DNA from 4 places in the Bacillus sp. ISL-77 genome. Region 2 is predicted to be linked to each of the others. Evidence: riboswitches for the same ligand, from Rfam matches in the RefSeq annotation. Region 2 holds a riboswitch; each other region holds the start of a gene.
The links. Region 2 has a riboswitch for cyclic di-GMP ahead of J7E77_RS06805 (TadA family conjugal transfer-associated ATPase). Riboswitches for the same ligand answer to the same signal wherever they lie in the genome.
Positions count from the first base shown of each region.

Region 1: it holds a riboswitch for cyclic di-GMP, as region 2 does, so the genes downstream of both, J7E77_RS14880 (anti-repressor SinI family protein) here and J7E77_RS06805 (TadA family conjugal transfer-associated ATPase) in region 2, are expected to answer to the same signal.
Region 3: it holds a riboswitch for cyclic di-GMP, as region 2 does, so the genes downstream of both, J7E77_RS03160 (anti-repressor SinI family protein) here and J7E77_RS06805 (TadA family conjugal transfer-associated ATPase) in region 2, are expected to answer to the same signal.
Region 4: it holds a riboswitch for cyclic di-GMP, as region 2 does, so the genes downstream of both, J7E77_RS19230 (anti-repressor SinI family protein) here and J7E77_RS06805 (TadA family conjugal transfer-associated ATPase) in region 2, are expected to answer to the same signal.

Region 1 is NZ_JAGGQY010000036.1:226,385-231,557, forward strand. Features, by position in the region: gene J7E77_RS14865 (DNA topoisomerase III) at 1-110, opposite strand, end outside; gene hutH (histidine ammonia-lyase) at 456-1,982, shown strand; gene J7E77_RS14875 (hypothetical protein) at 2,015-2,218, opposite strand; cyclic di-GMP riboswitch class I at 2,590-2,679, shown strand; gene J7E77_RS14880 (anti-repressor SinI family protein) at 2,710-2,841, shown strand; gene J7E77_RS14885 (helix-turn-helix domain-containing protein) at 2,946-3,275, opposite strand; gene map (type I methionyl aminopeptidase) at 3,555-4,304, shown strand; gene J7E77_RS14895 (DUF1128 domain-containing protein) at 4,341-4,565, opposite strand; gene J7E77_RS14900 (YtxH domain-containing protein) at 4,803-5,173, shown strand, end outside.
Region 2 is NZ_JAGGQY010000018.1:76,416-81,588, forward strand. Features, by position in the region: gene J7E77_RS06795 (fumarylacetoacetate hydrolase family protein) at 1-45, opposite strand, end outside; gene J7E77_RS06800 (type II secretion system F family protein) at 159-449, opposite strand; gene J7E77_RS06805 (TadA family conjugal transfer-associated ATPase) at 446-1,750, opposite strand; cyclic di-GMP riboswitch class I at 1,884-1,970, opposite strand; gene J7E77_RS06810 (spore germination protein) at 2,232-2,453, shown strand; gene J7E77_RS06815 (spore germination protein GerPB) at 2,472-2,699, shown strand; gene gerPC (spore germination protein GerPC) at 2,762-3,376, shown strand; gene J7E77_RS06825 (spore gernimation protein GerPD) at 3,373-3,549, shown strand; gene J7E77_RS06830 (spore germination protein GerPE) at 3,555-3,962, shown strand; gene J7E77_RS06835 (spore germination protein) at 4,019-4,237, shown strand; gene addA (helicase-exonuclease AddAB subunit AddA) at 4,285-5,173, opposite strand, start outside.
Region 3 is NZ_JAGGQY010000010.1:43,020-48,192, reverse strand. Features, by position in the region: gene J7E77_RS03175 (hypothetical protein) at 1-151, shown strand, start outside; gene J7E77_RS03170 (NAD(P)H-dependent oxidoreductase) at 367-954, opposite strand; gene J7E77_RS03165 (hypothetical protein) at 1,071-1,244, opposite strand; cyclic di-GMP riboswitch class I at 1,840-1,924, shown strand; gene J7E77_RS03160 (anti-repressor SinI family protein) at 1,951-2,076, shown strand; gene J7E77_RS03155 (polysaccharide deacetylase family protein) at 2,730-5,173, opposite strand, start outside.
Region 4 is NZ_JAGGQY010000047.1:6,958-12,130, forward strand. Features, by position in the region: gene J7E77_RS19215 (nucleotidyltransferase family protein) at 1-220, shown strand, start outside; gene J7E77_RS19220 (DUF421 domain-containing protein) at 355-1,059, opposite strand; gene J7E77_RS19225 (VanZ family protein) at 1,179-1,643, opposite strand; cyclic di-GMP riboswitch class I at 2,214-2,297, shown strand; gene J7E77_RS19230 (anti-repressor SinI family protein) at 2,326-2,445, shown strand; gene J7E77_RS19235 (lactonase family protein) at 2,760-3,818, opposite strand; gene manA (mannose-6-phosphate isomerase, class I) at 4,021-4,968, shown strand; gene J7E77_RS31470 (response regulator transcription factor) at 5,040-5,173, opposite strand, start outside.

The sequences.
Region 1 (5,173 bases), on a different contig from region 2:
ACAATATATTGATTGCCTTCCATATAGCTTTTATGTTTTTGATTGCAGCCAAGGACACGAGCAAGTTCACGAGCCACACTTGGCTTTTCTGCAAGTACGAGAGATTTCATAATTACTCCTTTCGGGTAAATCCAATTTGACCTTTTTATAGTATAACGGAACTTTCCTTTATTTTAAATCGTTGTAGCTCATACGCCGCTAAACCGGCGATTCCGCTTTTCATTATTATCGTACTAAAGTGTTATCGTGCTAAAATTCAGAAAATTAAATTGACAGATAAGCTTTTCATCACATACAATAATTAGCAATAAGATAGTTAAAGAATGGAATGATCCCATGTGGCATCTAATAATATTCGATCAATTAATCATAAAAGAGGCTGGACTCCAAATCAAATAGATTCGGAATCCAGCCTCTTTCTTTATTATACTACAGTGGTAGAGGAGAGGGACAAAATGATCACACTTACAGGTGGAAGCTTAACATTAGAGCAGATGAAAGATGTATTATATGGCAAGCAAAAGGTTAATGCTTCAGACAAGAGTATGGAAGCCGTCAAGAAGAGCCGTGAAGCAGTAGAAAGAATTGTTTCAGAATCAAAGGTAGTTTATGGAATTACGACTGGATTTGGAAAATTCAGCGATGTACTTATCGATAAGAGTCATGTTCAAGACCTGCAGCTTAATTTAATTCGTTCCCATGCGTGCGGGGTAGGTGAACCTTTTCCGGAAATTGTTTCTAAAGCCATGGTCCTTCTTCGGGCTAACGCACTACTAAAGGGCTTTTCTGGAGTCAGACCTATTGTCATTGAAAAGTTATTAGAGTTAGTGAATAAAGATATCATTCCTGTCATCCCACAGCAAGGTTCCCTTGGTGCGAGCGGTGATTTAGCCCCGCTTTCTCACCTTGCCTTAGTTCTAATTGGGGAAGGAGAGGTATTTTACAAAGGTAAGCAAATCGATGCTTTTGATGCGCTCCAGTTAGAAGGAATTCTACCCGTAACATTGGAAGCAAAAGAAGGTCTAGCTCTAATTAATGGTACTCAAGCGATGACAGCAATGGGTGTTATTGGTTACTTGGAGGCAGAACAGTTAGCACATGAAAGTGAGCTGATTGCTGCAATGACAATGGAAGGGTTAAACGGAATTATCGATGCATTTGCAGAAGAAGTTCATGTCGCAAGGGGATACAAACAGCAGATTGACACAGCAGCGAGAATTCGTCGTTATTTAGGCGATAGTTTATTGACAACACAGCAGGGCGAGTTACGGGTTCAAGATGCTTATTCTCTCCGCTGCATTCCACAAGTTCACGGGGCATCTTGGCAGGCCTTGGATTATGTGAAAGAAAAATTAGAGATCGAAATGAATGCAGCAACGGATAATCCATTAATTTTTGATGATGGAGAAAAGGTGATTTCTGGGGGGAACTTCCACGGACAGCCCATAGCTTTTGCGATGGATTTTATGAAGATTGCCGTAGCGGAACTAGCAAATATCTCGGAAAGACGAATTGAAAGATTAGTTAATCCACAGCTAAATGATTTACCGGCTTTCCTAAGTCCTGAACCTGGTTTGCAATCGGGTGCAATGATTATGCAATATGCGGCAGCAGCGCTTGTTTCAGAAAATAAAACACTCGCACATCCTGCCAGTGTCGACTCGATTCCCTCTTCCGCAAATCAAGAGGATCATGTAAGTATGGGAACAATTGCTTCTAGGCATGCTTATCAAATTATCCAGAACGCACGCAGAGTTATCGCAATTGAACTAATTTGTGCCATGCAGGCGGTTGAAATTCGCGGGATCGAAAAAATGGCATCTTATACCAGGGGGTTTTATGATAAAGGCCGCGAACAGGTAGCTTCGATTAAACAAGACAGGGTGTTTTCCAAGGACATCGAAAAAGCAGCTAATTGGCTTAAAGCAGTTGAATTTTCACATTTTATTAGAAATTTAAGTGTGGAAAAAGGCGAATTCTAGGGATATAAAAAGGCGTGAAGTGCTCACGCCTTTTATTCTGTCTGGTCATTTAGTAAACGAGCAGTATCTCCTCGATATTCATCCTCATCTTCCACTCGATTTTTAAAGGCTTCCCTTACCACTAAAAATTCTTCGTCCCCAATTGCTTGTTTCGCATGCTTTTCTGTTAAACTGTCTTTTGGAAAATTACCTGGGTGGTTTTTCTTTTTATGTTCAAAATGTTCTCCACGTGCCAAATTCAACACTCCTTTCGTCATCAAAAGTAGCATTCCCTGATTGGAGTGAAAATAATTACTATTAAAAAAGAAAAAGCTGTCTGAAAGTGGAATCTATAAATAGATTCACTCTTCACCAGCTTTATCTTTCGGGGGATCTGGTTTACACATGCGGTCTAAGACATACCCAGCAGGGGTTAAGCTGTAATTGGGATATTTTTGTAGATGTTTGGCATAATTTGTTAGAAAGAAATGTGTGAAAATTAAAATAATACGACAAATTACAACACCCTACTAAAATAGCACTAGATATAATATCAATGAGGATTAAGTAAATCGACCTATCACATAAGAACGATAAGCTAATACAGTCATACTTAAGTTGTATTAGTATCAGAAAAAGGCAAACCTGTTGAAAAGCAGGGACGCAAAGCCGAGGATCTAAGGCAAGTATGACTTGTTACGATGGCCGGGCTACCTGGAATACACAATGTATTTTAGGAGTGAGAAAAATGGTTATTACAAAAAGTGAAGTAGAAGTAATCGATCAAGAATGGATGGAACTCATATTAGAAGCAAAAGACTTGGGATTATCCATAAAAGCAGTTCGTGACTTCCTTAGCCAACAAGAGGTTATGAGTTAATCACGGAACGACAGTGTACATAAATAAAAAAAGCATTCTACAAATGGGAGTATTTGTAGAATGCTTTTCTTTGTTCAAATTGAAAAAGACCTTTTCACAGGTTATTATTTATCGTCGTTTTGATTAATACGCCACTTGTTAAATTCAAGAAAATCACGAAATTGTTCTTTGGAAACACCAGAATTCATTGCATCTTTGACAAGATTCATCCAATCAATGTCTAATTCCGCTTTATTGACTTCTTCATGTATTAAATGATCAATAGGTATATTTAAGACAACTGCAATTTTTTCAAGAAACTTTATAGAAGGATTCTCTTGTTTGTTATTTTCAAGGTTACTTAAATAAGATTTTGCCACGCCTGCTTGAGCAGCAAGTTCGGAAAGTGACATTTTCTTTTCTAAGCGGAATTTTTTTACGCGATCACCGATCATAATTCTCACACACCTAATTATTATTCACTTTACATTAATTCTATCAAAAAGAATAGAAAAGTACCATATTAAGAACAAAGGAATATGACAAAAATATGAACTTCGAGAAAAAGTTTCACCAATAAAGTATTTTTGAAAAATTAACAGGATAGGGTTAATATTAATATTGTTGCCAATAGTGGTCAATTGTATAATTCACTAAAAGGATGGCTTTTAGACGAATAACAATTTTGAATATTATACATAAAAATAAACAAAAAGGAAGGGGACCCTCCTAAAATGATTGTCCTTAAATCACAACGTGAAATTGAAGCAATGAAAAAGGCAGGAGAAATACTTGCAGCTTGTCATAAAGAAATTGGAAAATTAATCAAACCAGGTATAACCACTTGGGAAATCGATGAATTTGTTGAAGGATTTCTTAAGAAAAATGGAGCGACACCAGAACAAAAGGGTTATAAGGGTTATGAATATGCAACCTGTGCAAGCATAAATGACGAAATATGCCATGGCTTCCCAAGGAAGGAGTCTTTAAAAGATGGGGACATTGTGACAGTGGATATGGTTGTCAATTACAATGGTGCCTTGGCTGATTCCGCTTGGTCCTACGCAGTAGGAAAGGTATCTGAGGAAACCGAACGTTTATTAAATGTTACAAAGGAAGCACTCTATAAAGGGATAGAACAGGCGATTGTCGGCAATCGAATCGGGGATATCGGGCACGCAATTCAAACCTATGTTGAAAGCGAAGGTTTTTCTGTTGTTCGAGACTTTATTGGTCATGGGATTGGAGCAGTGATACACGAGAAGCCGGATGTTCCGCACTACGGACTGCCAGGAAAAGGCGCAAGAATTAAAGAAGGTATGGTCTTTACAATTGAACCCATGGTTAATGTAGGTAGATACCAAACGAAGATGGATAACAATGGCTGGACGGCAAGGACCATTGATGGGAAATATTCAGCACAATACGAACATACACTTGCGATTACAAAGGATGGACCTGTCATCTTAACTGAACAGGAATAAAAACAAACCCGTTATGTGCAATAACGGGTTTTTAGCTTATTTTTTTCGGAGGCTTCCAAGCTCTTCTACTAAGGCCTGCATTTCATTAGGACTAAATGAATTTTTTCTAAGGACCATATCATAAATCTCTTTTAATTCCTCGTACATTTCTTCATCAAAATGCGAAGGTTTTATGGCTCCAAGGTTTAAAACCTTTAGCTTTTCCTTTATTTGCTCAATCATATATTCGACATTCTCAATTGATTTTTCTGATAAGTTCATTTGGGTCACCCTTTCCGCGAATTATTATGTCCATCTTTTCATGTTGAAAATTATATGTCAATAAAAAATTCCTAGGAACGCCCCCCAATTTAATTTAGCCAAAAAAATGGATAAAAGTATCAGTTGGACTTGCGTGGCCATCCTCTATGAAGCAAAATAAATAAAAGAGGGTTTTGGTATTATTATCATCGGGTATTATTGATGATAATAATAATTAAGATTAAAGGAGAGGTTAACATGACAAAGAAAAATCAATTTTGGCGCGGAATGTTACTTGGAGCACTTGCTGGCGGGGCAATCAGCCTTTTAGATAAACAAACACGTGAAGTGATGAAAGAAAACGTACAAAAAACCACTACTAAGGTTACCTATATCATGAAAAATCCAGGAGAGATTACTGATAAGGTGAAGGAAACTGCAGAAAAATTAAAGACAACCGTTAAGCAAGTCAGTGAGGATATATCTTATATAACAGATAAAGTGGAAGAATTACGAGAGATAACACCTCAGGTAACGGACATTTTAAAAGAAACGAAGGAAACATTCTCAAAAAGTGACGAAGCACTCCTTTTTGAAGAAGTGTTAGGAGAAGAAAAAAAAATTCATTA
Region 2 (5,173 bases):
ACCAACAAATGTTTCATGATTATGTTCTACTGTTACAAATTTCATCGTTTTCACCTCAATTTATAGTAATTACACTTTATATAGTAAAAGAAACAGATGAACCGAACAAATATAAAGAATCAAAAAAGGCCGATCCCTAATTAAAAGGGAATCAGCCCTTAACTATTTTTAAAAGCATCGATAAATTGGATGATTGCCGGTCCTAACAAAACGATAAATAAACTTGGAAATATGAAAAGAACTAACGGAAAGAGCATTTTGATTGGTGCTTTCATAGCCGTCTCTTCCGCCCGTTGCTTTCTCTGTTCTCTGACTTCATTGGATTGAACTCGGAGCACTCGAACCATGCCGATTCCTAATTTTTCAGCTTGTAAAACATTACTGATAAACGCTCTAACAATATCTACATCAAGCCTATCTCTGAAAAAAATCAGGAGCAGTCCAATCATTGCCGCCACTCCTCATTTTCTATAAACACGGACGACGGAATGTGAATCCCTGATGCCTCCAGACGATCATAAAACTTAGGGTGGACACCGGTAGGTACAAGCCTTCCAATGATTTTTCCTTCTGCGTTAAGTCCTTCTTGTTTAAAAGAGAAGATATCTTGGAGAACGATAATTTCTCCTTCCATTCCTTGTACCTCAGTTATATTGACAATTTTCCTTGTTCCGTCCTTCAAACGTGTTTGCTGTATAATCACATCAATCGCCCCAGCAATTTGCTCACGTAGTGCTTTTATCGGCAAATCTACACCAGCTATAAGAACCATTGTTTCCAACCGAGCAATCATATCTCTTGGACTGTTTGAGTGCCCTGTAGCCAATGAACCATCATGTCCCGTATTCATTGCCTGCAGCATATCAAGCGCTTCTCCTCCACGTACTTCCCCGATAATAACGCGGTCTGGTCTCATCCGTAGTGAGTTCCTGACAAGATCTCTAATGGAGATGGCTCCTTTACCTTTTATATTGGGCGGACGTGACTCTAGGGATATCACATGCTCTTGTCCCAATTGAATCTCGGCTGCATCCTCAATAGTTACGATTTTTTCATCATCTGGGATAAAATTTGACAAAACATTGAGTGTGGTTGTTTTGCCAGATCCTGTTCCTCCGCTGACAAACATATTTAACCGTGCTTTCACACAAGCATCTAGAAAGATAGCCATTTCTTCTGTGACTGTTCCAAAGTTAATCAAATCTTCAATCTGGTAGGGATCCTTTGGAAATTTCCTGATTGTTATAGTTGGTCCATTTAATGCCAAGGGGGGAATGATAGCATTAACACGCGATCCATCCGGAAGCCTGGCATCTACCATTGGAGAACTTTCATCTATTCTCCGTCCCAGTGGGGCAACTATTTTGTCTATTACACTCATGACATGTTCATTGTCTCGGAATTGAACTGGCGTTAACACCAACTTCCCTTTTCGTTCACAGTAAACTTGGTTGGGTCCATTCACCATTACCTCTGAAACATCTTCATCTAAAAGAAGGGAATTAATTGGTCCGAAACCAGTTAGGTCGTTGATTAGCTCATCATCTACTTTTTTTCGATCAATTTGCCCACGGAATTCTTCATCTTCTTTTATTATTTCGACTGCCATTCCGTCAAACTTTGGAATGATTTCCTCAATTTCTTGCTCTTTTAACTCTTGCAAAATTTTCTTATGAAGAACATTCTTTAATTCCTGATGTTTGTTAGCTTTTTTCGCCTTTTCATTTTCCTCGTCCATTAAAGGTATCATCAACAATTTTCACCTCCGTGAAATAGAAATAGCCCCACCTTTACCAAAGGGGGGGATAGAATTCATAGAACAACCATATATACATAGAAAACCTATGCAGACATAGAATATCTATTATGAAACACCCTGATCTTTCGGTAACTGGCTGGCTTAGTGCAAATGCACCTTAGCCCCTGTAGCTTTGCGTCACTGATTTTCATCAGCTTTGCCTTTATCGAGACTCAGTGTTTATTTTTCCGACTGATCTCTTAATCACATAATAGAACGTTTTACCCTTATCTGATATCCTACTATTTTATCATTTTGCGTGGTAAATCATAGGTTAATTGAACTGTTTTTCATTCATACCCCTAAAAACAAATAAATAAAAGTGTAAATAAACTTAAATGACCTCTGTTTCCAATTTATTTGGGCGAATCAATCACATTACCTTTGCCCATACATAGGATGTAGAAGATACTATGAAAAAAGGGTGTTGAAAATGCCAGCGATTGTTGGAGTTGCACAGGTCATTACACTTGGCAGCAGTTCTGTTTTCCATATTGGAGATGTTTATAAAATTATGCCATTTTCTACTGCAAAAACCTTTTCCGGTGCTGGTTCCTTTAACACAGGGGATAGCTTACAGCTCCATAATAATGTTAGTTCCACAAATACCAATGATTCAGATGTTTACGATCAAGGAATTGCACTTAATGCTTAATGAATGGGTGATTTTCAAATGAATTTCTATATCCAGCAGTCCATTCAGATTAATTTTATTAAAATTGGCGGGATTACCAATTCCTCCGTCCTACAAATAGGCAGTGCTGGGATTATTAAACCAACAGCTCATTTATATAATACCGGTGGATTTTCACAACCCGCACCGCAATCCATTCAACCTTCAGGGACTTTATTAGGGACACCAGCCGTACCATTACAAGCTGCTGTTAGAGAACAGGATTAGTAAGCCGCCCTATCATATAAAAATTGATAAACTTATTGGCGAAATAATTGTGAGGTGATTACATGTATCAGGATTATTCCCAATATCTTCAATGGCTGCAGATGTGTATTCAAGCACAGGAGCAGCGAATTCTAACTTTAGAGAACGCTCTCCAAAAAATGAAAGAAGATATCAAACAATTAAATGAAAAAAAGGCCATCCATGTTGATAAAATTGAATATAAATTTGATCAATTGAAAGTTGAGACGCTTGAAGGAACATTAAACATAGGTCTAAACCCATCCGAATTATCAGGAATCGAGGACTTCGCAGTACAAAGTCAATCCTTAACCACACCAATATCACCCAAGGATCAAATGCAAAGATCAATGAAAATCGAGGAAGCTATTTACAGATATTTAGAAACGGATTTACCTCAATTAGTTGAAAATGCCCAAAGGGAATTAACCGTTCAACCGAATGATGAATATTTATCGTTCATAAAACAAGACATCATTAAACAGCTTCCTATCAGGATTGAACAACATATAAACGCCCATTCCTCTGGCAGCCGCTCTTTTGAAAATGCGCCTTCGGACGATTTAGTTATAGAAGCATTAAAAAAGGAAATTCAAAATGGGGTATTTGTTTTTTTCAGCAATTTACCTGAAAATATGAAAGGGATGAAAACAGAATGAACTTCGAGGTTTATAACCGAGAACTCTTTGTCCAAAACATAAAAATCACTGGGGTAGCAAGCTCATCGTTAGTAATGGTGGGAGATACGGAAACGATTCAATTGGCCTCAACCTTTGATACCCCTGCAGAATCGTTAATCATAGGCCCGTTTGTTCCCCTATCACCGGAGTGACCATCATGTTGCAGAGAACCTCTTGTGTAGACACTATAAATATTAAGATTGCCTCTTTTTCCTCTACGGTACAGCTAGGGGATTCCTGTATCATTAATGGACTTTCAAGAGCACTCGCTGTCCAAAGGGAAGCTGACGTATTTTATGGAAATGAGGGGAATTTATCCTCTTATCGAGTCTTTTCCGAACCTATTCCTTTTCTACCTATCGATGAACCTTTCTCATACTCCCGTCAAAATCCAAACCCACTAATTAAGGTAAGTAAAATTGATATTATCGGGATATCTTCATCTTCCCTTTTACACGTTGGGAACAGCCGCCATGTTTCCATGGAGGCTAGAGTTAAGCATATTCGACAGTTACTTCCTATTCCTAGAAAAGAAGAAGAAGTAGAAGAACAGGGACAAAGATAAAAGCATAAGTTACGTTAAGGGAAATGCCGGGAATATACTAAAAAAGGATGTTTGTCATGCCAGCGATTATTGGTCCTGTCCAAATCGTTCACGTAAGTGGAGGTATAGTGCAATTTGGCGATACCGTGTATATCTCTCCAAAGAGCACCTCAAAGACAAATGCTGGTTCAGGTGCATTTAATACTGGTGGATTTATCGTATCGAATTCCGGATTAAGTGGAACCAATGTTCTTGATACCAAGTTAATTGACCAGCCAATTGTCGGGAATAATTAAAAAATGACATAAACCAGCCTAAATGGTCTATGTCATTTTTTGTTCGTTTAATCCTTTTCAACCTTCAAAATATGTGCTCCATCAAAGAAAAACAAGTACCTTTCTGTGACCTTTCTTTTCCATATTTGTTCAATTGCTCTTGTATATAAGTTAATTTGCATCTTGTAACGGTTTTCAAGTATGGACTTTGCTTGATCAAACCCACCTTTATACCTGTCGGAAATTTGATCCGTTTTATAATCGACCAAAATAAGACCCTTTTCTTCCTCAAAGACACAGTCAATGATCCCTTGCACAAAAACAGATTCTTCTTCATCCTTCCAAGTGGGGTACACATCACGAGCAGGCATGGAAAGGGTAAAGGGAACCTCTCTGTTGATTGCTTTTGCGTTAAAATATCTAATCCCTAAATCTGAATGAAAGAATTGAACAATTAAATTTTTGTCAATGACTTCTGCTTGGTCTGGGGTTAACAATTCGTTGTTTACCATCCATGTTAACTGTTCCTGGAGAGATTCTTGACTAACTGAATTGGTTAAATCTACGTGCTGCATAACCATATGCATGGCAGACCCCCGTTCAGCTGGACTTAATTGCTTTTCCTGCATAAATTTTGGGCGTTTAACTATCGACTTTTTATAGTGATTCACATGGTTCACAAGGTCCGTCCCACTTTGTTCATCTGCCATTTCTCTTTGGCGTTTCATTTCAGAAACGGATTGCTTGGAGCGATGGGCTGCGGCACTTGGGAAGGAATATTCCCAGTCTAAGCGTAACTTAATTTCTTCATCAAATGGCGACGTGGCTGGGACATGTTCCCCTTTTTGGACCATTTCAAGAAATTGGTCTTCATTCATTCCGATTTCTAATTCCGTCTTCTTGATTTCTTCTGCACTTATTAGAGAAATTTTCCATGAAGAAGGATGACTTGTAATT
Region 3 (5,173 bases), on a different contig from region 2:
GATAATCCGCTGCTATGCACGAGTGTTTAACAACTTAGCTATGAGCGTGATGATCAGAAGCACAGCAAAAAATGTATTTGAATATCTGGTAAACCAAACTGGATTACAAAACACAATCTATATAGAAAACGGTATAGAATTTAAATTTTAAAAAAGAAGGACCCTAAAGTTAAATATATATAAGGACAATTAAATTCCGATAGATAAAGCCTGTATCATTGATTACCAAGTAAACATTGATACAGGCTGTTTTTTTAGAACTTCATATTGAACTAACGCACCCCGTTACTTGAATAAGGGATTGTTTTAGTTTGGTGGTTTTGTGCTAAATAAAAAAGAGACCTCTTTTTCGAGGCCTCAACAACACTAAACTGTAACCATCGGAGCAAAAAGTGAATTCAATTTGGTCTTTACTTCATCCAACATTCCTTTTCGTGTTGCATCATCCACTTGAGGAACACTTCCGAAAAGTACATGACCAACACTTTCAATACCACAGAATTCAAAAATACCGGTGGTGGAAGTTTTCTTCAAGCTTTCTGTCATTCCTATGGAATCGTATATTTCTTTTGGGGTTCCATAAGTATTGATTATCAATCCCTTTTTCCCAGATAAAAGTTTATTAATGGTGCCATCTTCAGCATATTCGTAGGCAAATCCATAAGAATAAACCCTGTCAACATATCCTTTTAAAATGGCAGGTAGACCTGTCCACCATATCGGATAAATGAATGTAATCACATCGGCTTTAGTGATAAATTCCTGTTCGGTTTTTATATCTGGAGGCACTTCACCTTTACCTTCAAATCTTAAAACAGGTTCAAAATTTAATGCATATAAGTCCCTTACGGAAACTTCATGTCCATTTTCTTTTAAGGTATTTACTGTAGTTTCTAAAATGGCATGGTTATAGCTGTTAGGGTTTGGATGTGCATACACGATTAGATGATTCATTATAGTCCCTCCATTTTTTTTTATGTGGAACATATTTAAATTACCCTTTAGTACCTTTAATCATCAAAGGTAACTAAACCCATTACAATTAGCATGCTTTAGCTCTGCCACTATTTTTAATTTGTTTGTTGAAAGACTCTAAGGTATTCATTGTAATCGGCTTCACTAAATACATTAAAAATGATTTTATCCCGGCTCACCTGCGGAAGGGTGGCTGTTAGGCGGCGAGGCAGTGAAGTTCGGTAAGCGAGCCCTTCCTGCTTCTCAATAAAAAAGAGCTCAGATTGCATCTGAAAGCCCTTCTTAAACTAAACTGACCATTAGCGCTCAATAAGAAAAAGGCTCCCGCAGCAACCTAACCTTCTTGAGTTAAAGCACCCGTTAGCTCAATAAGGAATATTGTTTAACAAATCATAGAAAAAATCTAACCTTTTAGAAGGGTTACACCTTGTCCAAAAAAGACCGGTCTAAATGTTAGAACGGTCTTTCCTTATATATTCAAATATTAACTACTCTCGTCAACATGATGGTGATGATGGTCGCTGCTCTCTTCCTGGTCATGCTGGTAAGCTAGTGTACCGGGGTTTGTATTGCCAAATGTTAGATACCACGGCATCCCTAACGGTCCACCCGCTGAAGCCGGTGGCACGAACACATCGAACGTCTTATGATGATGGAGGTTGTATCGCCGCACCGAACCTGTGTCGGGACCGTCACCATTAATTGGCACTAAACTGCCCCTTTAGTTTAACAAGAGCTTTCTCATTTGTTGCACATTTTCTTCGAAGTGCGACATAACTTGCAGATATTGTTGAACTTTTTGTTTTTTATTTTGTTCAATATAGTGAACGTTTGTAGTACAATTGTTTCATATTATTAACAATTTTTAGAAAAAGGCAAACCATTTGAAAAATTGGGACGCAGCTACAGGTCTAAGGTTATAAACAGCAATGACGGCTGCGTTGCCTAAAATAGTACATATTTTAGGAGGGTAATATGTTGACTACTGCAATTGCTTGTGAAAAAGAACTAGACAAAGAATGGATTGACCTCATTATTAAGGCTCGTAATTTAGGAATTTCTGTTGATGAAATTAAAGAATTTCTAAAAAAATCATCTTGACCCCTATTTGGTCTATTTTTTTATTTACTTCGCACTTTGGGTCAAATACGACATTCATAACCAGCCCTTGTTCCACTAAACTGCCCCGTTACTTTAAGTGCAACTTTTCACAATTTATATTTTCATTTTCACATAAATATCCAATAACTCTTCAGTAAATCAACTCACGTTCACTTAAATGTTCTAATAAATTCAATCAAAATGTATATTACAAATTTGAGCACTAATTCTATAAAAAGCTTGATATATCAATAAAAATGACTATCAAATTAATATACATTTTGATAGTCATTTTGGGTAACATTTTTAATGTTTGCGATAGGGAACGAACCCGTTAAAATGCTGGTGATCCTTTTTTTAGAAACAATAAATGATATAGCATTAAAATTTATGAATTGTCTAGCTCCAGCTCCCAGCGGCTAGTGTACTTCGCTCTTCTTCCTACGATAAGTCAACATCGAATCGCTGGCGCTCTTCGTGTTTCCTTTTTCTCAGTCGAAGCGCTCCACAAGGAAGGCTTAGGCAGCATAAACATCGCACAAAGGAAAAGCGATAGCTTTTTCGAGGAGTCCATACGCCGCTAAACGGGCTCTTCCGCTTTTCTATATAAAAAAGGTCTTCCCCGAATGGGAAAGACCTGTGCGAAGTTTCCATTACATATTTTCCTTAACCTTCACCATCGAGGTTTCCTGTGTTACATTACCTTTGCGTTTTAGTTTACCCCAGCCAACGGTTACTCCTTTTATTGCCGAGAAGATCGATTTTATCACCACATAGGTCATCAGCTGCTTGTACAAGATTCGTTGCAGGAACAATGAGACTAGGGGTTTGGGACTTTCTTTCTCCAAGCGAAACGCATAGAGAGAAGTACAGAAATCCAGCAAGTAAAAAAGAATAAATCCAATCGCTGCTCTTTCAGGGTGCGGGTTAAACAGAGCTAAAATAAACAAGATATCTGCAATAGGCGATATGGTTTGATAAATATATTGGAAAAGCCACATATTTGGTAGAGCGATAAATCCTAATGAGTTATGTTTTTTATTGAATAAAGCCTCCCGATGTTTCCATAAGCATTGTAACGTACCGTAAACCCATCGGTAACGCTGTTTTGCCAGACTTTTAATATCTTCCGGCACTTCTGTAAAGGCATAGGCCTTTTCTTCAAATTCAATCCTTTTCCCCTGGCGTAAAAGGGTAAGTGTGATATCGGTATCCTCTGCCAGTGTATCCTCTTGAAAGTATCCAGCTTCTTCTACCGCCGTCTTTCTCCATGCACCGATGGCACCTGGTACAACCGTAATGCAATTGAGTGCTGCAAAAGCCCTTCTCTCTAGGTTAAAGCCTGTCACATATTCGATATGCTGCCAGTTTGTAAGAAGGTTCCCCTTATTGCCGACCTTTACATTCCCTGAAACCGCAGCAACATGTTCATTTTTAAAATGGTTAACAAGCAATGAAATGGCATTTTCCGCGATGAGTGTATCTGCATCAAGAGCCACCACGATTTCCCCGTTTGCCTCTTTAAAACCAAGATTAACAGCAGAAGATTTTCCTCCATTGGTTTTTTTAATTAATCTGACTAAGGATGAGTTTGCATAAGTTTCTTGAACGACAACAGCCGTATCATCCTTTGATCCGTCATCGATAATCAGTATCTCAAAAGCAGGGTAGTCGCTCGATAAAATAGAATCTACTGTTTTACAAATTACTTTTTCCTCGTTATAGGCGGCAATCACGACGCTGACAAAAGGGGTGAAGCTAGGATCGATCACGGTCTCTTTATACCTTTTTACTTGCTTCCTTGAAAGGAAAACGAAGATAGCCAGTCGTAAGATTCCTAACAGGATCGCTGAGTAGAACAGGAAGCTTAATCCTAAGTGCCAGCCTTGTAACACCATGAATACAGCCTTGTCATAGACCAAATAAGGGCTGTCCTTAACAGGGGGCATTATCTGACTATTACTTTTTCCAGTTAGATCAGCGATGGTGGTAAAAGTGTAGCCGCGCTGTTTGAGTTCTTTAATTATAATAGGCAAGGCTTTTACCGTGTTGGAGCGGTCACCGCCAGCATCGTGCATCAAAATCACATTTCCTTCTGGAAGCTGATCCAACACCCGCTTCACAATCTCATGACTAGAAAGTCTTTGCCAATCATCTGAGTCAATTAATTCACCGACCATGGTATACCCCATATCCTGTGCTCGAACTATTGGCTCCAGCTCGTTCCTTGTGCTCGGTTCCGCATTGGCCACAAACGGCGGACGGAAAAGAGTCATCGAATGACCGGTAATTTCTTGAAATAATCGCTGATTTGCATTTAGCTCCATTTTCGTTTGAAATGGTGTGATCGATGCAACATCCGGATGGGTAAAGGTATGGTTACCAATTTCGTGCCCTTCTTTATACATCTTGTTAACCAGTTCTGGATGCTGCAGCGCGTTCTCTCCAATGATAAAGAAGCTCCCTTTTATATGATTCTTGTCCAAAATGTCCAATATTTGTGGTGTATAGGTTGGATCTGGACCGTCATCAAAGGAAAGGACGACTTCCTTATGTTTCGGTTTGCCATACCGTACTATCTCAGAAGGCTTTGGTAATATAGTATAGGTTTCGGTTTGTATCAACCCATGTGAATCCAATTGAATCGTTCTTTTTCCTTTTTCTGATTGAGAGGCAACTTTTAAAATCTCTCCAGCACCTGTATAGTGAACAGGCTTAGGGTTGACCATGGTTTTGAGAGCATTTGATGGATCGTTTATTTCTTTTGGTTTATTCATGTAATTCCAGATCGAAGGATCTTCAGAACCGAGCCGCCAAACCGCTATTCCTTTTGAACCGCGATTCATCGCTAACTTCATTTGATTATAAAATGTAGCCGCATCTAAAAACCAAACAACATGGTTTTTCCCGTTTCGTTTGTAGCGTACATAAGGGTTGCCTATTTGTTTATTCCATTGGATTTGGAGGTTAGTTTCAATTCCTAAATCCATGGTATCGCCGAACGTCATCGTATCTGCGGGCTGATGGGAGTTTTCTTCCCAGTCGTAGCCGAAGCTTCCCAAACTCACAATCAATTTTTCAGAAGGAATATGGAGCT
Region 4 (5,173 bases), on a different contig from region 2:
ATCTATAAAGGGATTTAGGAAGTACTGGGATTTCCTCGATTATCAATTTTTTAGCTATGATACAGTCAAACATACGTTGATTGAAATCGGAAACTGGATATGGCCTTCAAAATATGAAGTATCTTCACAAATAGGTGAGCGGTCACAAGGAAAGAAGATGTACCTATTGTTGTATAAGAAGAGACTTACCAGTATATTAAAAGCGGTATTGCCACATTAATAAGCCATCTGGACCAACAGATGGCTTATGTCCCATTAATTGTTTCAGGTATTACCTCAATTCAGAGTTCCTTTAAAGGAGATTAGGAATTTTTAATCCCCAATAACCCTCCGAAGATTGTAGATAAACTCCTATTATCTATAAAAGAATACCTTCAAATTGTTTTTTCCGTCAATTGTGGCTAGTAAAACGTTCTGTATCTCTGTTTGATGCGTTTGATTAAGAGTGTGAATAAGCCACCCTTTATCCTTGTTGATTTGCTTCAGTGTATGATAATCTATCTTTCCTTCTTTGATTACCGTCTGTGGGAGATCGAAAGGCTCAGTTTTTATCTGATAGATTGATGGCGTAATCGCCTCGTACTGAGGATCTAAGAAAATTGAAAGTTTCCCATCAGATTCCCATAATGCTAACGCAACCTTTTTAATATCTTCTACCTTTTCTTTCCTTAATTCAGCTAATAAATGATTAACGGATATTCTAGCTTTCTTTAAGGCCTTATAAATGATTTCTCCTTCTTTAATAAGGGGAAATGGCGCTGGGTCTAGGAACTTATCGATGAGTGCCGATTTTAAGCTGATTAATATACCCCCTGTATACAAAGCAACCAATACAACGGTAGTAATCATCGATCCTTTCATCCCAAGATGTTCATCTGATAATGGATGAGCAATAATATTTCCTATGACCATGGCGATAACGAAATCCAGTAATCTTAATTGGGAGATAGCGCGTTGACCCATGATTTTTGCAACAATGAGTAAAAAGAAAAATCCAATGATGGCTCTTAGAATCCACTCAATTGAACTAAGTGTTTCTTGGCTATGAAAAAAATTCAAGAAAGTCACATCCTTTATCTCTGATAAGCATCTCATTTAGTATTGTCTTGAATTCCTTTTTGTTTGCACAGACTTATCAAAAACAATAAAACAGGATGAGCAAAGTGGCCCATCCTGTTTCATCTAATATTAAACCTTTTTAAAATAAAAAATACTGATAAAATACCGAATGAATCAATAACTAAGTCATAAAAACGTCCATCTCTCCCGAAAAATAACTGCAGGAATTCTGTTAGAAACGCAAAAGTAATGGAGATTCCGATAGAATATATGTGACTTCTTAATAGATTGAAGAGGAGAAAATCCATTATCGCAAAACCGATAAAATGGCCTAACTTAATTTTAATAAATTCAGAATGAATCAAGGTTAAATCATTTAAATAAAAAAAAGACAAAAAGTCCGGATTTGATACCCACTTTAATCCAAATGAATGTAAATATATTAATCGCTCTATACTCTCAGTCCAGGTATTTACCAACAAAAATAGTCCCCATAAAATAATCATTAAGACTTTTATAAAAAGAAATCGTTTCTTTGTCTTTCTCTTACGTATTCTACTACCTTGTACCGGTTGATAATCCAAAATCCTTGCTCCTAACTAACTAGTATTTCTTAATTGAATTATATTATTAATTTTATCATTGTTCCCTTTAAAGAACAAATAGGAGATATTCACACTAAAATAATCCAATAATGTACAACTTTCGTATTATAAGTTAATAATATTTCTATGGGTAAAATTAACCCGTTTCCATTTACAAAATTCTACATTTTCTTTTATAATGAACATAAGTTGTTCTTATTTAGGAACCGATAATTAGAAAAGAAGGGAAATCATGATATATCCACTAATAAAAGAAAGAAACCAGATTCACATTGTGAAAGATTCCTATCATTGTGCATGCGGTCTAGAATTTAATAAGGATCGAATTATTAAAAGGAAGACCCTTAGAAATATTAAATTTATTGAATTAGGTCAGGTAACTTGTGAGAACTGTTTTTTAAAACTTCTAAATTATGACTAATGGGTTTACATATTTTTTGTCGAAATTGTGTCGAAATTTTTGGAAATATTTGCATTTAGTTTCCCGTAAGACTATAGTACTATTAGTTTATTCTATAATATTTTAATACTTTAATACTTTAATACTATAAACGACAAAGGCAAACCTTTCGAAAGATTGGGACGCAAAGCTACAGGTCTAAAGTTTTTAACTAGGATGGCTGAGTTACCTGAAATAGTAATCATTTTAGGAGGGTGAATTTTGTCTGCATTAACCAATGAAAAAGATTTTGATACAGAATGGTTAGAACTTATTAATGAAGCTAAAAAGATAGGACTTTCCATTGATGAAATTAGAGATTTCCTAAAACGTTCCCTTTAGAGCCAATTTAATTTATCCCTTGGATAAAAAGACTATTGAGGTGGAGTATATAATTAATACGAGGGTTATTGATTATACAATTTTCGCAATATTCAATTTTTGGGACAGCAGCGGGCGCAAAGTATAAGACCTCAGGTGATTATAGCAGGTTATTATTGTTCGTCTGTATATTATGGAAAAGCAATATAATAAAATACCCTTATACAGAGAACGTATTTTTATTAAGTAAAATTTTAAAGTGAATAAAATGCTCTATAAATTTGAAACAGCTTAACAAATTAATGAGCAATTTGTTAAGCTGTTTTAGGTATAGGTTAATAATTTAAAAACTTCACACAAACCGCATAAGGCACAGTAATATCAGACTCAATCAACGTCAATTTCCCCGAAAACTCATCCCTTGAGAACAATACTAAATTGCCTGACTCCTGATTCGAAGCAACCACAAACTTCCCGCTAGGATCAATTTCAAAATCCCTTGGCCAATCACCTTCAGTCGATGTATGTTCAACAAAGCTAAGCTCGCCCGTTTCGATATCCACACGGAAAACGGCTATACTGTTATGCCCGCGATTACCGGCATAGACAAAGCGTCCATCAGCTGAAATATGAATCGCACTGCCTTGGTTATTATCTGTAAAATCAGCTGGAAGTGTGGATATATATTGTTTTTCGGTAAAGTGGCCATCTTCCTTATGATAGGTTAATACAATGACCTCCGAACTAAATTCGGTCATGATATATGCATATTGGCCATTAGGATGAAAAACCAAATGCCTTGGTCCGCTCCCAGCTTTTAAAGGTAACAGGCTGGCTTTTGAAAGTGTGCCATCACTGTTAATCGGATACGAAATAAGGGCATCAATTCCTAATTCTACAACTGCGAGATAGTTCTCATCAGGTGTGACTCCTGCATAATGAGTATGTGGTTTTTCCTGTCTTGGATCTGGGCCTGAACCTTCATGTTTAATGATTGAGGCAGCCGGTTGGACCGTGCCATCCTCCTCGTTAATTAAGTAGGATTCTACGGATCCTTTATGGTAATTTGCACTGAATGCATAGCGGTTTTTGCTGTCTACACTTACATGACATGGCGATGAGCCTGGAAGCATCTGACGATTTTGCTCCGTTAATGTGCCATCACCCTCTATTGAAAAAGCAACGACACCACCTTCTTCCCCTTTTTTTGCAACGGAATATAGATAGCGATTGTCCTTACTGATCGTTAGGTATGTAGGATTTTCTAACTGTGCCGCCTCGTTAATATCCACTATTCTTCCCTCGTTAGTATCAAGTGTGAAGGAATAGATTCCTTTACTGTCCCCCTTCGTGTATGTTCCAATATAACCGATATATTTTTGGTTGTTTGTCATTTGATCTCTCCTTAAAAAATGTAGTCTGTTTATTCTATCAAAATTTCCAATGATTACTCAAACAATGCAATCCTTGGATGAATGCTGTGATTAGAAATAATTAATGGAAACAGCCGTAAATTAATAGCTTTCCATAAAAAAATGATTATGATAAATTTGAAAGGGGAAAATTCCAATAGACATATGAACTACGGAGGGAATTATATTGCAGCCATTATTTTTAAAACCCGTTTTTAAAGAACGAATTTGGGGTGGAACCGCCTTACAAAAAGAATTTGGTTACTCGATACCAAACGATAAAACAGGGGAATGCTGGGCGATTTCCGCACATCCGAACGGTCCATCGATGATTGAAAATGGACCATTTGCTGGAAAAACTCTGGACGTACTTTGGAAAGAACAACCTGAACTTTTTGGAAATCCGACGGAAGACGTTTTCCCTCTATTAACAAAAATATTGGATGCGAACATGGATTTATCCGTTCAAGTTCATCCAGGTGATACCTATGCAAAAATCCATGAAAACGGTGAACTTGGGAAAACAGAATGCTGGTATATCATTGATTGTAAAGAGGATGCGGACATGATTTTTGGCCATAACGCCAAGACAAAAGAAGAATTGATCCAGCAAACGAAGGAAGGGCGATGGGAGGATTTACTTCGCAGGGTTAAAATTAAGCCAGGGGATTTTTTCTATGTACCAAGTGGGACCATCCATGCTTTGTGTGAAGGAACCCTGGTATTAGAAACACAACAAAGCTCGGATACCACCTACCGCGTCTATGATTATGACCGCAGAGATGCAGAAGGCAATTTGCGAGATCTCCATTTGGAGAAAGCGATTGATGTTACTTCAGTTCCACATCAAGGGAACGTTACTGTTCCTAAAATTGAAAAAAAGGAAAATGCAACAATTACCTCCTATGTTGAATCTGATTTCTTCTCCGTATATAAATGGGATGTAAACGGAAAGTCAACCTTTGATTTGCAGAATCATTACGTGCTTTTGAGTGTGATAAAGGGCGAAGGCACACTTGTTCATCAAGGGGAAGCCTATCAATTGGACAAGGGCACCCACCTTATCATCCCGGTTGGGTTTGGGGAATTCGAGATAGCTGGAGATTGCCAATTAATTGTCTCACATACATAACAAAAAAGGTCTGACTCCAAAATCCCTCACTATTTTTTATAGTGAGGGATTATTTTGAGTCTGATTCATTCTTAATTGCTTGATTGGATGATTGACCTATACTCACTTGGATAGTAACCCGTGTTCGTTTTAAATACGCGGCTAAAATAATACTGGTCTGGATAGCCAACTACCTTTCCGACCATTTTAATTTCCATATTCAAAT